2 regions of the Neisseria sp. P0014.S009 genome follow, and region 2 is predicted to be linked to the other one. Evidence: predicted binding sites of a transcription regulator. Region 2 holds the regulator's gene; the other holds the start of a gene.
The links. The regulator FNR, encoded in region 2, switches genes on or off when oxygen is low (the NO sensors DNR and NnrR bind a similar motif). The targets are predictions, from matches to a motif close to TTGATNNNNATCAA.
Positions count from the first base shown of each region.

Region 1: a site for FNR is predicted at 5,601-5,614, ahead of ACTHS4_RS10930 (universal stress protein). Genes of this name have one in related genera too.

Region 1 is NZ_JBQCVS010000021.1:3,329-12,175, reverse strand. Features, by position in the region: gene ACTHS4_RS10975 (FAD:protein FMN transferase) at 1-372, shown strand, start outside; gene nqrM ((Na+)-NQR maturation NqrM) at 390-611, shown strand; gene rpmG (50S ribosomal protein L33) at 840-995, opposite strand; gene rpmB (50S ribosomal protein L28) at 1,026-1,259, opposite strand; gene brnQ (branched-chain amino acid transport system II carrier protein) at 1,510-2,838, opposite strand; gene ACTHS4_RS10950 (segregation and condensation protein A) at 2,840-3,736, opposite strand; gene ACTHS4_RS10945 (hypothetical protein) at 3,829-4,290, opposite strand; gene ACTHS4_RS10940 (hypothetical protein) at 4,341-4,814, opposite strand; gene ACTHS4_RS10935 (tRNA threonylcarbamoyladenosine dehydratase) at 4,816-5,592, opposite strand; gene ACTHS4_RS10930 (universal stress protein) at 5,779-6,243, shown strand; gene hemL (glutamate-1-semialdehyde 2,1-aminomutase) at 6,322-7,605, opposite strand; gene ACTHS4_RS10920 (hypothetical protein) at 7,804-8,199, shown strand; gene miaB (tRNA (N6-isopentenyl adenosine(37)-C2)-methylthiotransferase MiaB) at 8,273-8,847, shown strand, end outside.
Region 2 is NZ_JBQCVS010000005.1:63,931-72,777, reverse strand. Features, by position in the region: gene rplS (50S ribosomal protein L19) at 1-259, shown strand, start outside; gene ACTHS4_RS05530 (PepSY-associated TM helix domain-containing protein) at 472-1,881, opposite strand; gene greA (transcription elongation factor GreA) at 2,226-2,702, shown strand; gene ACTHS4_RS05520 (DUF4149 domain-containing protein) at 2,799-3,227, shown strand; gene ACTHS4_RS05515 (OmpA family protein) at 3,362-4,123, opposite strand; gene ACTHS4_RS05510 (CysB family HTH-type transcriptional regulator) at 4,566-5,516, shown strand; gene fnr (fumarate/nitrate reduction transcriptional regulator Fnr) at 5,603-6,337, opposite strand; gene hemN (oxygen-independent coproporphyrinogen III oxidase) at 6,500-7,921, shown strand; gene ACTHS4_RS05495 (IS110 family transposase) at 8,076-8,847, opposite strand, start outside.

The sequences.
Region 1 (8,847 bases), on a different contig from region 2:
CGTATCGGCATCGAACAGCCCAATATCGTTCAAGGCGGTGCCACCCAAATCACCATTCCATTGGACAATAAATCACTGGCTACGTCCGGCGACTACCGCATTTTCCATGTCGATAAGTCAGGCCGCCGCCTTTCCCATATCATCAACCCTAAAACCAAACAACCCATCAGCCACAACCTTGCTTCCATCAGCGTAGTAGCTGAAAATGCCACACTTGCAGACGGCCTTTCAACCGGCTTATTCGTCCTCGGAGAAACCGAAGCGCTTAAACTTGCCGAGCAAGAAAATCTCGCCGTTTTCCTTATCATCCGAACTCCGCAAGGCGGCTACCATACTAAAATGTCCAGCGCATTCAAGAAATTATTAAACTAACCCTCAGGAATACACACATGAAAACCCTCCTCCTTACTTTCAGTATCTTTATCCTTGTCATCCTCGGCATGGCAGTCGGCTATATCTTCTCCAAACGCACCATCAAAGGCAGCTGCGGCGGCATTTCCTCTCTCGGCATGAAGAAAATGTGCGATTGCGACACGCCATGCGATACCTTGCAAAAAGAGCTGGATAAAAAACAACATTCCGACAATCAAGGCATCAAAGTCGATCATTAAGTCGTTGTTGAATGTTTATTGGTAATTTAAGACCGCTTATCCCCCATCAGGCCGTCTGAAAAATAAAAGAGCGTGACCCAAATAGATACACGCTCTTTTATTTTGCCCCTTCCAAAGCAATCCAAAAATATCTTGCATACACATTTAAAACAAGCCCCCAAAAAAACAATCAGAAAACAAAAAGAAAAGCTCCTGCAAAACAGGAGCTTTTTCTTGGAAGAAACCGGATTATTTCAATTTAGTTTCTTTGTAAATAACGTGTTTACGGGCTACTGGGTCAAATTTTTTGATTTCCAGTTTGCCAGGCATAGTACGTTTGTTTTTAGTAGTTGTGTAGAAGTGACCAGTACCAGCACTGGACTCCAGTTTGATTTTATCGCGCATTGCAGTAATCCTTAATTAATGGTGTTTAAATTAAGCTTCGCCGCGAGCACGCAAATCAGCCAATACGACATCAATGCCTACTTTATCGATGGTGCGCAATGCAGCGTTAGAAACGCGCAGGCGAACCCAGCGGTTTTCACTTTCTACCCAGAAACGACGTGATTGCAAGTTAGGCAAAAAACGACGTTTGGTTTTGTTGTTGGCGTGTGATACGTTATTGCCAGACATCGGGCGCTTACCGGTCACTTTGCAAACTCGTGCCATGGTTAGTCTCCAAACTTCTAAAATAGTAAAACGCGATTTATACCACGAAATCCGCCTTCAGTTCAAGTCGTTTGCTGAAAAAACGGGATTTGTGGAAATAAATCTTCTCAATATGTTGCATCTGCGAAACGGTATTCCGCAAAGCCTTAACTTTTCAATTATAACGGATTTCTTTAAAAAAATCATCTGTCGTTTGCGTGGTCGGCGAAATAAACAGGCCGTCTGAACATTTCAGACGGCCTGTTTATCGTCATGCTTTTTTCTTCAACGCCGCATTCAAAATGCAGCCGAGTATAAAGCAGGCTAAAGAGGGAACAACCCACCCTAAACCGATATTGTAAAACGGCAATGCGCGCTCGATGGCAGCCGCGGTTTCGGCATCAAATCCAAACGCGGCCTTATAGGCATCGAGTAAACCGACCATAAGGGCCGCCATCATGGTACAGAAATAGACAATACGGCCGCCGCCAAACAGTTTATCTGTCAAAGCCAGCAGAATGATGACAATGGTCAGCGGATACAACAGCATCAACATAGGGATGGAAAACTGCAAAATCGCTGACAGGCCTTTGTTGGCCAACAGGATAGACACTACCGTATTCAGTATCACAAAGATTTTATAAGAAATACCCGGGCAAAGACGGTTGAAATATTCGGCGCATGAAGTAATCAAGCCAACCGCCGTACTCAGACAGGCAAGCAGCACCATGACACCAAGCAACACAATACCGGCCGTACCGAAATAGTGCTGTGCGGTTTTAGACAAAACCGACGCGCCGTTTTCCTGCAAGCCGATACCGGCCACACCTGTCGCGCCCATATAGCCGATAAACAAGTAAACCACTGCCAAACAAGAAGCCGCCAACACACCGGAAATCGTCGTGGTCTTCAGCAAGTCCGCGCGGTTATCCACGCCCATGGCGCGAACGGCATCAATGACGATAATGGCAAACACCAGCGAAGCCAGCGCGTCCATGGTGCCATAGCCTTCCAAAATGCCTTTAACCAACGGATAAGAAGCAAAATCGCCTTGCGCCGCCTGCGGCACGCCCATCGGATTAATGGCGGCATAGCCGACCAATATCGCAATTGACAGCAACAAAACAGGCGTGAGGATTTTACCGATACGGTCAACCAGCTTCCCCGGAGAAATCGACAGCCAATAAGTCATGCCGAAAAACACCAGGCTGAACACGGCCAATGCGATGTTTTTCCAAGATTCGTCAATGAAAGGGGAAATCGCGGTTTCAAAAGACACTGTTGCCGTACGCGGCATGGCAAACAGAGGGCCGATTGCCAGATAAAGTGCAGTGGCAAAAGTCACGCCGTACCAAGGTGCAACACGGGAAGCCAATGCCTCCACATCGCGCGAGCCGGAATAGCCGACGGCAATCACACCCAGCAATGGCAAACCCGCCCCTGTCAGCAAAAAGCCAAACATGGCCGAAAGCCAGTTTTCACCGGCCTGCTGCCCTAAAAAAGCCGGAAAAATCAGGTTCCCCGCCCCAAAAAACAGGGCAAACAACATTAAGCCCACTGCCCATAAAGAAGCTTTGGTATGACTTGTTGTCGAATCCATTTTAGTTCTCTTTATTCAAATTTTCATTATCGGTTTCATCGGCTTCAAGGCCGTCTGAAAGCATTTCAGCTTCGTTTGTTTCCAAACCGTCTTTCAGGCTGATTTCGATTTCCCCATAATTTTCAGGCTGCACGATACGCACCAAGCCTTCTTTAGCCAATTCCAGCAATGCGATAAAATTGACCACCACATATGTCGCGCCCTGCTCCGGCTTAAACAAATCGCTGAACTTACTGATACCGCTTTCGTTCAAACGGCGCAAAATCGCCGTCATCTGCGCGCGCACGGAAATGGTTTCCCGCACCACTTCATGACTGCGCGTATGCTTGGCACGCGACAAAATACCCAACCAAGCCTGCGTCAAATCGGCAACGTACACTTCCGGCAACTTCGCTTCGACCGCAATTTCCAACGGCAGATACGCCCAAGCAAAATCACGCCCGGCACGCGGCAATGCGTCCAAACCCTGAGCCGCCAGTTTCATCTGTTCGTAAGCCAAAAGACGGCGCACCAACTCGGCACGCGGATCCGCCTCTTCATCCTCAACTTCTTCAGGACGCGGCAACAGCAGGCGCGATTTAATTTCAATCAGCATCGCCGCCATCAGCAGGTATTCCGCTGCCAAATCAAACTGATACGCTTCCATTTGGGCAATATAGTGCAGATACTGCTCGGTAATCTTCACCATCGGAATATCGAGGACATCGATATTTTGCTTGCGGATAAGGTACAGCAGAAAATCCAACGGCCCTTGGAAGCTGCTCAATACCACCTTCAACGCATCAGGCGGAATAAACAAATCCTGCGGCACATCGGTGACAGGCTGACCGAACACCCACGCAACGGTATGTTCAGACGGCGTTGCTGCAGTGGAAGAAATAAGGTGTTCTGAAGGCATGGTTAAAGGGTCTTTTTCTTTTTAAGTTTAGTAAGAAGTTTCATCAATAAAAGGCCGTCTGAAACGAGGACAAGCCGTTTTTAATATAAAAATCAGCGTTTTTTACGATTGATTTGCAAAGAAACAATGGCGACGGCAAAGGTCTGGGCCAAGGCCATACCCAACAGCGGCAGGCTGGCGAAAACCGTACCCGTCAGTACCGAGCCAATATCGCGGGAAAACACAAAACCATCCCTCGCAAGCATCGCCACCATCAAAGCCAACAACAGCAAACTTTCGTAGCCGATCAAAAGCCAAATCATTTTAACCGAACGGCGTTTGCGCCATTTCATGATACCGGCGTGTAAAAGGCTGAATATCATGACGGACAGAAACGGATAAAGAAAAGTGGTGAATGGGCGGTTATAACCGCTTTGCACACACAAATAATCGCCCGGCAGCGTATTGCATTCCATCACATCAAGAAACATCGGATCGACGGCATACATCAATACGCCGAACCATACCGCATAAATCAGACTGGCAATAAAGTAGGCTTTAAAAAATCGGTTCATAAGCAAAAAGGTCGTCTGAAAAAATAAATTTCAAAAGGCTTAAACCCACATCAAATTTTCTGATTGGCATTTGCAGAAGAGTCCAACACATTCAGGGCTTGAACTGCTGCCATGCCATAAACAGGCAATCCAAAAAAAATAACTCCCGTTATTGCCGTCCAACTACTATCCAGACTACTCCACTCCCACAGTAATAAAACAAACCAAACAATCCACCATTCGATGATAGGCAAGGCAAGAGTCGTCAAAGTTGTACAGCGTTTGGTCCACTTCATAATGCCGGCATTGAGTAGGGACAATGACATTACAGATAAAAACGGAAAGAAGAAAAACTTCAAAGACGTTTTCTCAAAAGCCGACATTTCATGAGCTCGTGAACAATACTGTAGACGCTGTTCATTTTCAGCGTCAATATCAAAACATTCGAATCCTGTAAGCAACAAACCGACACCGTACATCAACAAACCGAAGACAACCGCATAAATCAGGCTACTGATAAAGTAGGCTTTAAAAAATCGATTCATCTCACTTCCGCCCCGCGATATGCTCCACTGCTGCCTGCGCACAATACAATCCAAACGAAGCCGTTACCAGCATACTCGCCCCATAGCCCGCGCAGGACAAACCTTGCGGCGCGGCATCGGTCGAACACGCTTCGCCGGATTGCGGCGGCGTAATATTCTCGGTTGAATAAACGCAAGGCACACGCATTTTTTCTTTGGTATCGCGGCTGAAGCCGTAGCGTTTGCGCAAGGTATAGCGCAAATTGGAAAGCAGCGGATCGTGGGTAACGCGGCTCAAATCGGTGGTTTGGATTAAAGCCGGATTTTTCTGTCCGCCCGCGCCGCCGCTGATAATAAACGGTTGTTTATGTTGCACGAAATACGCCGCCATCGCCGCTTTGACACGGATTTGGTCGATGGCGTCGATGACAAAGTCAAAAGGCCGTCTGAAAAGTTCGTCCAGATTGTCTTCGGTCACAAAATCTTCGATTTCCGTCACTTCGCATTGCGGATTGATTTGGGCAATGCGTTCGTGCAGAGCGGTAACTTTTGCCTTACCGAAATCATCGGTCAAAGCGTGCAACTGGCGGTTGACATTGGACTCAGCAACGTTGTCCAAATCAATCAGCGTTAAACGACCGATACCGCTCCTCGCCAAAGCCTCCACCGCCCACGAGCCGACGCCGCCGACGCCGACCACGCACACATGCGCACGCGAAAAGCGCGCCAGTGCTTCGTCTCCGTAAAGTCTGGCAATGCCACCAAAGCGGCGCGAAGAAAGAAAAGCGGCTTCCTGCATAAGTAACCTTGTGATATATCAATAAATTAATGAAAAACGCCACAGGCGAATCGGACTGACATTATACTTGAAAGCAGATGGGCTGTTGTACCCGCCCGAAAGAGTTTATAATCGTTTCACATTCAGACAAGTTCTGATTTCATATTAAACGAAAGTGCCGCTACTCGGCGCAAAAGGAGAATAAATATGTACAAACATCTGGTTGTAGCCGTTGACGGTAGCGAGACTTCCCTCAATGCATTGAAACATGCCGCCGAACTGGCAAGCCTCAACAAAGCCCAACTGACTTTGGTTCACGTTGCCAACCCTGCCGAATACATGGCTTTGGCTCCTGAATTCCTGCAACACGAAAGCTACGAAGCCGCCGCCGTTGCCCAAGGTAACGAAGTTTTGGATTTCGCAGAAAAAACAGCGCGTGAAAGCGGCGTTGAAAACATCGTGAAACACCTGTTGGTCGCCAACAAAGGCGCGCGCGAAATGGCGCAAGACTTGGTTGACTACGCCGACAACAACGGCGCAGACCTGTTGGTACTCGGCACACACGGCCGCACGGGCCTGATGCACCTGCTGATGGGCAGCTTCGCCGAAACCGTAATGCGTCAAAGCCACCTGCCTCTGCTGATTATCCGCAGTAAAGCCGAAGAAGCATAATCAAGCATTGATTTAAAATAGCGAAAGGCCGTCTGAATATTTTTCAGACGGCCTTTTTTCACATGACAGCTTCAGCTTTTATTTTGCCATTTCTTTGAACACTTCGTGTGCCACAGCAATGGTTTCGTCAATCAGCTCAGGCGTATGCGCGGCGGAAACAAAACCGGCTTCGTAAGCTGACGGGCCGAATGCGACATTGCGGTCGAGCATACCGTGGAAGAAATGTTTGAAACCGTCGATATTGGAATGCGCCATATCAGCGTAGTTTTGCGGTGCATGGTTGGCAAAATACAGGCCGAACATGCCGCCCACGCTGTCCGCCGTAAATTCAACGCCGTGCGCTTTAGCCGCGTCGGCCATACCGTTGGCAAGGCGTTGGGTCAGGGCAGTCAGGTTTTCATAGAAGCCTTCGCGCTGAATGATTTCCAGCGTTTTCAAACCGGCTGCAACCGCAATCGGATTGCCGGACAATGTACCTGCCTGATACACGCCGCCCAACGGGGAAATGCATTCCATAATGTCTTTACGGCCGCCGAACGCCGCCAAAGGCATGCCGCCGCCGATTACTTTGCCCATGGTGGTCAAATCGGGTTTGATGCCGTGCAAAGATTGCGCGCCGCCTAGCGCCACGCGGAAGCCGGTCATCACTTCGTCGTAAATCAATACGGCACCGTGTTTTTCAGTCAATTCGCGCAAGGCTTTGACAAAGGCTTCAGACGGCCTAACCAGATTCATATTGCCGACAAATGGCTCCAAAATCACACAGGCGATGTCATTGCCGCTTTGAGCAAAGGCTTCTTCCAGTTGGGCGATATTGTTGTATTCGAGTACCAAAGTGTGTTTGGTAAAGTCGGCAGGCACACCGGCGGAAGAAGGATTGCCAAACGTCAGCAGACCGCTGCCTGCTTTCACCAACAGACTGTCGGAATGGCCGTGGTAGCAGCCTTCAAACTTGATGATTTTGTCGCGGCCGGTAAAACCGCGTGCCAAACGGATAGCGGTCATCGTTGCTTCCGTACCGGAGCTGACAAGGCGCAGCTGCTCGACGGACGGCATGATTTTAGCGATTTCTTCGGCAATGACAATTTCGCCTTCAGTCGGCGCACCAAACGACAAACCGCCCAATGCTGCTTCGCGTACGGCCTCAATGACTTCAGGATGGGCATGGCCGACAATCGCAGGGCCCCAAGAGCCGACATAGTCGGTATAACGCGTGCCGTTTTCGTCCCAAACATATGCGCCTTCTGCCTTTTTGATAAAGCGCGGTACGCCGCCGACGCTGCCGAATGCGCGCACAGGAGAGTTCACGCCGCCGGGAATAATGGCTTTGGCGCGGTTGAACAAGCTTTCATTACGGTTCATAGTCAATTCTTTCGTAAGAGGTCGTCTGAAAATCAAATCGGAGCCATTTTAACACCAAATCCTTTTCAGACGGCCCAAGCTTCAAAATAAGAATCGGGCGCAAAATCAAAATTATTCTTTAAAAACAAACACTCTATCCACATTTTTCCTGCTTGTGCTATAATCCGCGACCTATTGAAACAATAAAAGAAAAGCATCATGTTACGCGGATTCATACTCAGCCTCGCCCTTTTGGCGTCCTCCCTCGTCCATGCACAACGCAGCCTGCCTGACGATATGGATGTGGCCGTTTTAAAGACTGTCGATTTGCCTTATCTGAAAGTCAGCAAAGGCGGTTTTTCTTGGACGCGCCTGCTGACCTTGGGCATTGTGGACGGCAACGCGGCCAAACTGCAAATCACCCGCTTCACCAAAATCCACGATGAAAACGACCGTTTCATTCCGATGGGCCGCCTGCTGAATCAAACCGGCAAAGCCGTTGCATTCAAATACAACGAAGAAAGCCGCCTCGTCCGCGAAATCTGGATTTTGACCGACGCCGAAGCTGACAGATTCATCGAACACGCCAAAAAGCAGAAAAAGGCGGAAGAATAATTTTTCAGACGGCCCGAGTATTTCACAGGCCGTTTGAACCCTTTTACAACAAGCAAGTCAATCAAAACAAACCATGAAAAAAGTATTTATCCGCACCTTCGGGTGCCAAATGAACGAGTACGACAGCGAAAAAATGCTGTCCGTCCTCGCCGAAGAACACGGCGGCATCGAGCAGGTTACCCAACCTGACGACGCCGACATCATCTTGTTCAATACCTGCTCCGTGCGTGAAAAAGCGCAAGAGAAAGTCTTCTCCGACTTAGGCCGCGTACGTCCGCTCAAAGAAAAAAATCCCGACCTCATCATCGGCGTTGCCGGCTGCGTTGCCTCTCAAGAAGGCGAAAATATCGTCAAACGCGCTCCGTATGTGGACGTGGTTTTCGGTCCGCAAACGCTGCACCGCCTGCCCAAACTCATCGTCGACAAAGAAACCACCGGCCTGTCTCAAATCGACATTTCCTTCCCCGAAATCGAGAAATTCGACCACCTGCCGCCTGCGCGCGTAGAAGGCGGTTCGGCATTCATTTCCATTATGGAAGGCTGCTCCAAATACTGCTCTTACTGCGTCGTCCCTTACACCCGCGGCGAAGAATTCTCCCGCCCACTTAACGACGTATTGACTGAAATTGCCGGTTTGGCGCAACAAGG
Region 2 (8,847 bases):
GGGTTCTCGCAGCCGTCTGCAAGCATACGAAGGTGTTGTTATCGCTCGCCGCAACCGTGGCCTGAACAGCAACTTCATCGTTCGCAAAATCTCTAGCGGCGAAGGTGTAGAACGTACTTTCCAACTGTACTCTCCTACCGTAGAAAAAATCGAAGTTAAACGCCGTGGTGACGTACGTCGCGCCAAACTGTACTACTTGCGCGGCCTGACCGGTAAAGCAGCTCGCATTAAAGAAAAATTGCCTGCTCGCAAAGGTTAATAGCCTTCATCAAAAACCCACTTCAATGAAGTGGGTTTTTTGTTTTTATACAAGATCTCCTCGTCTTTCTTACACCAATCCTGCAAGCCAACCACAATCTCCATTTTACATATAAACTTAAACAGAATCGTAACTTACCTACCTCTTTTAACCTTTATAAAAAAGGCCGTCTGAAACAAAAGATTCAGACGGCCTTTAATAACATCGGACGGTTATTTAAACCATCTTGCCAATGCTGGGATACGTGATAACAACAATGTATCCAAAATCCAAATAACAGCGATTGCGGCAATGGCTGTTGGGAAAATCACGGCCAAAATCAGAAGTGGCGCAGCCATTGCCCACCATACCGGCAATTTGATTTTCTGTGCAGGAGGAACCAAACCACGTGCTTCCGAAGGACGGCGTTTCCACCACATTACACAGCCGCTGACACAGATAAAGATAATCGCCAGACAGAACAAGACATTTGCCAATACGCTCCACCAGCCCAGTGTACCCATATGCAAAGCAATGCTTGCCGCCATGAATTTACCAAACCAGTTGTAATCATCGAAATGAATATCAGCCAGGATTTTGCCACTGTATTGATCAATGTGTACCGTACGATCCGCAGTCGGACTAATCATATCGTAGCTCATTGAGTCTTGCGACAGCGTCCATACGCCGGTTTCACCTTTAGGCAGGTTCAACTGATAGCGGCCTTTAAAGCCAATTTCGCGCGCAAAGCGGTCAACCGTCTCCAACGTCATCGGCTCACTCGGATTAATGCCATTTTCGCCCATTGTCGTACCGGAAACCGGCATAGGCGTCAGCTCCAAAATCCACGGAACTTCTTTAGATTTACCGTCATTCAGCACATCACCATGGGTTGGTACGGAAGATACCGGATTAGGCTCCACGCCCCATTTACCCGCAGGAAATTGGCTCCACGCCTGAACCACTTTACCGCCCCAAATACCTGCCCAAGCAATACCTGACAGACAGAACAGCAATAAAATCAAAGAAACCCAAGAGCCAAATGCACCGTGCAGGTTGCGCCACCAAGAACGGCCTTTTCCTGCCTTAGGCAAAAGGATGGCCTTCAGACTACGCTGTTTTACCCACCACAAATAAATACCGGTCACAATCATGATGATGGTTAGCGACGCAGCGGTTTCCAACAGGTAGTCACCTGTCGCCCCTAGCATAATATCGCCGTGAATTTCATCCATCGTGTGATACCAGCCTTGCCCGCGCGGCATCGTATTCACAACTTTTGCTGTATAGGGATCAACAGCAACCATAGTGGCTTTATCGTCATTGTTTACGCGGAATACGGCAACCATATCATCTGCGCGCGGCGCAATATATTGCACCACAGAGGCAGTTTCCGGATTCACAAACTGTCTGGCAGCTTCAGCCTGAGCCGACAAAGGCTGCACTTGCGCCTGCGGCGCAACATGTATGCGTTCGCCTTCTTTACCGGTGATATTGGCAAATAGCAGCATTCCCAACCCTGTAACAGCCAGCAGGGTTAAAAACGGCGCAACCAAAAGTCCGGCATAAAAATGCCATCGCCAAACAGTCAAATAACGGCGGTTAGCCTGTTGTTCATTTTTGGAAGTTGGTTTTGTTTCCATATATTCTCTTTATATAATTATATAAGACTAATCCTTAAGGATTATTAACAAACATTTTAATCAAAAACATTCATTTAAGAAACCGTTTTTCCAATGCAGCTTTGAAATACTTCAATATTTAGTTTTCAGGCCGTCTGAAAAAACAAAATAGACAGAAAACAACACTTTACTGAAAATCCGTTTTAATCATTGCGGTTTCGGCAGAATTTGGTAGAATACGGGCATTACTTATTTATTCATCAAGCCGCCAAGCTTTGGCGGCTTGTATTTTTATTTCCAATCCGGCTACCGTGCGTGGCCGGATAAAATTTTAAAAGCATCATCATGCTTTCATGGAGAACTCTATGCAAAAAATCCCTTTGACCGTCCGTGGTGCAGAATTGTTGAAACAAGAACTTCAACACCTCAAAAGCGTAGCACGCCCAGAAGTCATCGAAGCCATCGCCGAAGCACGTTCGCACGGCGACTTGTCTGAAAACGCAGAATACGAAGCCGCCAAAGAGCGTCAAGGCTTTATCGAAGGCCGCATCGCCGAGTTGGAACACAAACTCTCTATGGCGCACATCATCAACCCTGCCGAAATCCATGCCGAAGGCAAAATCGTATTCGGCACAACTGTGACACTGGAAGATTTGGAAACCGAAGAACAAGTTACCTACCAAATCGTCGGTGAAGATGAAGCAGACATCAAAGAACGCAAAATCTACGTTGGCTCCCCAATTGCCCGCGCCCTGATCGGCAAAGAAGAAGGCGACGTTGCAGAAGTTCAAGCACCTGGCGGTGTGCGTGAATATGACATTATTGCCGTACAATATATCTAAATAAACAAAAGGCCGTCTGAAAACATTTTCAGACGGCCTTTTGTTGTATCTAAAAACACCATAATAGAAAAGTGAAATCTTCCCAGGAGAAGCATAATGAATCTACTGTACAAAATTATCCAAACCGCTGCCGCCATGTGGCTTGGTATGCAGCTGACCGCAGGCTATGTTACTGCCCCTATCCTGTTCCGCCTCCTGCCCAAAATGCAGGCGGGAGAAATTGCCGGCATCTTGTTTGCCATTACAGCAATATGTGGCTTAGTTATTTTTGGCGCAGCCTATGCCTTTTTCAGAAAACAGCTGGCCTCACTTTCTTGGTGGATCTTAGTGCTTTGGCTACTCTTAGCCTGCAACCATCTTTTGGTTACGCCGGTTATCGAGGCACACAAGTACGGACTGGATAACTGGCTGCTGTCCCTAGTAGGCGGAACATTCGGCGTTTGGCACGGCTTATCCAGTATTATCTTTTTGATTTGTACGATACTGGCAGCCATCTGCGTATGGAAATGGCCCAAACCAAACTAATCTGTCTTAATAAAAGGCCGTCTGAAAAAAGTCTTTCAGACGGCCTTTTATTTTGAATCATAAATTCCCTGACTCTTCAAATATAAACCATAAAAAAAAGCCCTGCATATTGCAGGGCATTTTTCACAAACCGATTAAGGTTTAGCGTAACCGTGAACGCCATTGTAAGGAGCCGGGATCCAACCTTCATCAGTAGCAGGCAATTCACCTTGACCTTCGATAGTTTGGCCTGGAGCAACTTGACGAGTAACAACGCTGCGGATTTTAACATCAACGCGACGGTCAGGTTCGATACAAGCGATAAGGGCAGCACGTTTCTTAGCTTTAGAAACTTTTTTACCCAGTTTAGCAACTTCAGCTTCACAAGTAGCAGTCATTTGAGCTTGAGACTCGCCCAGACCTACTGCAGAGATTTTGCTAGAAGCAACGCCACGGCCTACCAAGTAGTTAGCAACTACGTTGGCACGACGCTCAGACAGAGCTTGGTTGTATTCTTCAGAACCCATGAAGTCGGTGTGACCTTCAACACGTACAGTTTGTACGCTGTCGTTGCTCAGGCGTTGAGCCAAAGAGTTCAGGTTTTCTTGAGCTTCAGGACGCAGGTTGTCTTTGTCGAAGCCGAACAGAGTTTTAGTAGACAGAGAAACAGTTTCATCAACATACTCAGGAGCTTGTTGTACAGGAGCAACTGCTTCGCGGTCACCACATTCAACACGGCCTTCGGTAGCTTTGTCGAAGTAGCTGTTTTTCCAGCATTCGCCGTAGTTGTTACGGACGATTTCTTGAGATTGGCTGCTTACGGTGTAACCGTGTTTGGTGTGCGCTTCGCTGGCCATAGCGGTGCCAGAGGCAACCAAGGCAACGAACAATGCGCTTAATTTCAGCTGTTTGGTCATTTTATTCCCTCATCAAATTGTTATGCGGCGGACTAGGAAAGCAACCGCTGCAAAGTACCAATATACAGGCCGCAGTATCAAAACAGCGGCAAATCGGATATATCAGGTTGCACTATAAAGAAGCGCAAGGCAAACTGTCAATACTCGATGCCTTCAAACAATCATGAAGTGCCTGCTTCCTAGTAGTTAATCATGCCGAAAAATCAATCTTGTGTCATTAATTTAGGGCAAAATCAGACAATTCACCTACCTAAAGTTGTACAAAAACAACAAAACCCCTTTCCCTCTTCTTTCCTGAATTTCCTGTTTTCATATCATTAAAAGATATTTTCATTAAAAACAACCATTTTCAAAACTCGGGGCAAAACTGGGCAAAATATGTTAAATTACATGCCGTTTGTCGCACAAAATCCACAATAACAACGTATTCGGTACTGCTACCATGAAACTGCAACAATTACGTTACGCCCTTGAAGTTTACCGGCACAATCTGAATGTCTCTGAAGCCGCCGATGCGCTTTTCACATCCCAGCCCGGCATTTCCAAACAAATCCGCCTGCTTGAAGAAGAATTGGGTATCCAAATTTTTATCCGCAGCGGCAAGCGTGTGGTTTCCGTTTCGCAACCGGGCAAAGCCGTGTTAGAAATTTCGGAACGAATTTTGCGCGATGTACAAAACATTAAAAATATCGGCAGCGAGTTTACCGATCATGACAGCGGTTCGCTGACCATCGCGACAACGCATACCCAGGCGCGTTATGCCTTGCCCAAAATCGTTGCGGAATTTGTCAAAAACTACCCTAAGGTCAATTTGAGCATCAAACAAGGCAGCCCTTCTGCGATTGCGCAAATGGTCAGCAGCGGCGAAGCAGATTTAGCAATTATTACCGAACAGATTGATGATCATCCTGAGTTAGGCAAGCTGCCCTGCTACGAATGGAACCATGCCGTGATTGTTCCGCATGACCACCCTCTTTTGGACTGCCGCAATCCTTTAAGCCTTGAAGATTTGGCTTCTTTTCCGCTGGTTACTTACGAATTTGCTTTTAATTCCGGCAGCAGCATTGCGCGTACATTTAATAAAGCGCATATTGAGCAACCTGATGTTGCCTTATCGGCTGCCGATACAGATGTATTGAAGACGTATGTCCGCTTAGGCTTGGGCGTTGGTTTGATGGCCAAAATGGCGTACGATCCCGTTGTCGATCAAGATTTACAGCTTATTGATGCGGCACACTTATTTGAACCGTCGCCCACTTGGATAGCCTTACGCTCGGATACTTACCTGCGCGGTTACGCGTATGACTTTATCCAGATGTTTGCACCGAAACTGACCAGAGAAGTAGTCGACCGCATTCTGTACACGCCGGTTGTTGAAGATTTTTCAATTTAATACCTGACTATCACTTGCGTAACTTAACAATTATTCTTTAATTCTTGTTAAAAAGGCCGTCTGAAATATTTCAGACGGCCTAAGATTCAGATAGCGTGCGAACAACCGGAAACCATTTTCTTCAAGGTTGTCGCATCTAAGATTTTGATGTGCTTGTGTTCAACCGAAATCAAGCCTTCATGATGGAATTTAGACAAGGTGCGGCTGACTGTTTCCAGCTTCAGCCCCAAATAGCTGCCGATTTCCTCACGCGACATCCGCAAGATAAAATCATTGGCGGCGAAGCCTCGTGAATAGAGACGCTGAGACAGGTTGAGCAAGAATGCTGCCAATCGCTCTTCAGCGCGCATATTGCCCAAAAGCAGCATAACGCCCTGATCTCGGACAATTTCACGGCTCATCAAGCGGAAAAAGTGAGAACGAAGACTGGGAATATCCTGTCCAAGTTCTTCAATATGTGTAAACGGAAGCTCGCATACCTCGCTGTCTTCCAAAGCCACAGCATCACAGCTGTGAATATGGGAACAAATCCCATCCATACCGATCAGCTCGCCCGACATAAAAAAGCCGGTTACCTGATCTCGTCCATCTTGGCTGGCGACTGTTGTCTTAAAGAAGCCCGCACGGATGGCAAACAAAGAGGTAAACGGCTCGCCGGCACGGAACAGGTATTCACCTTTTTTCAGACGGCGGCTTTGACGAATAACCGCATCTAATTGTGAAAATTCGTTAGGCATCAGTCCGACAGGCAAACACAGCTCGCGTAAAGAACATGTGGAACACAAGGTTTTCATTTGATGTGTTGCATTGTGTGTGGCCATAACGCACCCTTAATCTGCATAGTTCTATAAATCCCTGATGAAGCCGAATAACTATTGACCCATGTCAAAGTCGGCATATCATTATGAGGCATTCTACCAAACTATCGAAATTTTGACTAAAATTTTCCCTAATTTCCCTACTTTATACTACAAGCCCCTACCATGAAAATCATCCCCATCTCAAATAACACCAACACAAACAATGAATTACCGGAATTTGACCGTGAATTAATTGCCAGTTTGCCATCAAGCGGTCCACGTTATACATCCTATCCGACCGCCGACCGCTTCCATGAAGGCTTTAAAGAAGCCGAATATATCCAAGCTTTAAACCTGCGCAACATGGGCGCGCTCAACAAACCCCTTTCGCTCTACATCCACATCCCCTTCTGCAATACCATCTGCTACTACTGCGGCTGTAACAAAATCATTACCAAAGACAAAAGCCGTGCCGATGCCTATATCCAGTATCTGGAAAAAGAAATGGAATTACTGGCACCTCATTTAGGCGGAAGACACCAGCTCGCGCAGCTCCACTTCGGCGGCGGCACGCCCACATTCCTGAGCGACGACCAACTCGAACGCGTCTTCGACATGATTTGTAAATACTTCCAGCTGATTCCCAACGGCGAATACTCCATCGAAATAGACCCGCGCAAAGTCAGCCGCGAAACCGTCCTCAAACTGGGCAAACTCGGTTTCAACCGCATGAGTGTCGGTATTCAAGACTTTGACCCTAAAGTGCAGGAAGCGGTCAACCGCATTCAAAGTTATGAAGAAACTAAAGAAGTGATTGATGCCGCGCGTGAAGCCGGATTTAAATCGGTCAGCGTCGATTTGATTTACGGCCTGCCGCACCAAAACACCGAAAGCATCAAAACCACCATTGACACGGTCTTGTCCCTCGACCCCGACCGCCTCGCCCTCTACCACTACGCCCACCTACCGCATATCTTCAAACCGCAACGCCGTATCGACACCAATGTCGTTCCTGGCAGCGAAGAAAAACTCGATATGCTGCAATATTGCGTCCAAACCCTGACTGAGCGCGGCTACGTTTTCATCGGCATGGACCACTTTGCCAAACCTGACGACGAGCTCTCCATCGCTCTCAAAGAAGGTTTCCTGCAACGAAATTTCCAAGGCTACTCGACCTATGCCGACTGCGACTTGGTGGCGATCGGCGTGTCTTCTATCGGCAAAATCGGCAGCACCTACTCCCAAAACGAGCGCGATATCGATGCCTATTACGCCGCACTCGATGCCGGACATCTACCGATTATGCGCGGCTACCAGCTTAATCAAGACGACATTCTGCGCCGCAACATCATTCAGGATTTGATGTGCCGCTTCTCGCTTGATTATCAAATTTACGAAAGCGTGTTCGGCATTCCGTTTAGCCGCTATTTTGTAGCGGAACTGGAAGATATGAAACAACTGGAAACCCTCGGTCTGGTTCGCCTCAAACCGCACGGCCTGACCGTTACGCCGAAGGGCCGTTTCTTGATCCGCAACATCGCTATGGTGTTCGACTACCATTTGCGCCATAAAGAAACCAAAGCCAAATACTCGCAAACCGTATAAACAGAAATGGAAAAGATGATATATTGACCTGTCAATTATTAAAATAGGTTAATTTCTTATGTTTATGTTTTTAATGGATATTTAGTTATTGCATTTTCAACGGAAACGACAAAGAACGGCTGTTTTTACAGCCGTTTTGTTTTGTATAAATTCGTTAAACCGTCTGATGTCGCGCTTTATCAAACGGCTTTTTAGTCTTGTGTATATAAAAGGCGATTTTTGCCAATTTCCGCATTAGTGCAACGATGATTATCATCTTAGGCTTTTTTGCCGCTTCCAAATTTCTGACAAGTTGAGGAAATGCATTCATACGGTAGGCAACAATGGCAGGCATGAACAAGGCGCGTTTTAATTGCCGGTGTCCGTATCTGCTCAATCTGCCTTTTTTATTGACACTTGTCCCTGATTGTTCAATTTTTGGACTTAGGCCGGCAAAGGCTACAAATTTATTTGCTGTTTCAAAATTTTTATCTGTCAGGTGTCTTAGTAGGATAACTGCGGTTTCTTTCCCTATTGCCGGTATAGTTTGTAGGTTTTGATATTCGATATTTAGGCTTTCTTTCTGCTTTATCATGCCTTCTATCCGCTTTGATGTCTGATCTATTTTTTCTTCAAGCAGTTCTATGATTGCTTCATGGGTTGATTTTATGTAGATGTCTTTTGCAGTATGTAACCTGTTTTGTGTTTCTTTTTGCTGTTCTTTTAGTTGTTGCAGCAGATTTATCAGTTTGTAGAGTATTGGATTTTCAGACGGCCTAAACGGTGTCAGTTTGTCTAAATGTCGGTTTGCAAATTCAGCAATAAGTTTTGAATCTGCTTTATCTGTTTTTGTATGGCTAAACTGACTTTTTGCGTATTCTTTGATTTTTAAGGGATTGATAACAAAGATCGTATATAGCGCGCTCAAATATTCTGCCGCCTGTTCA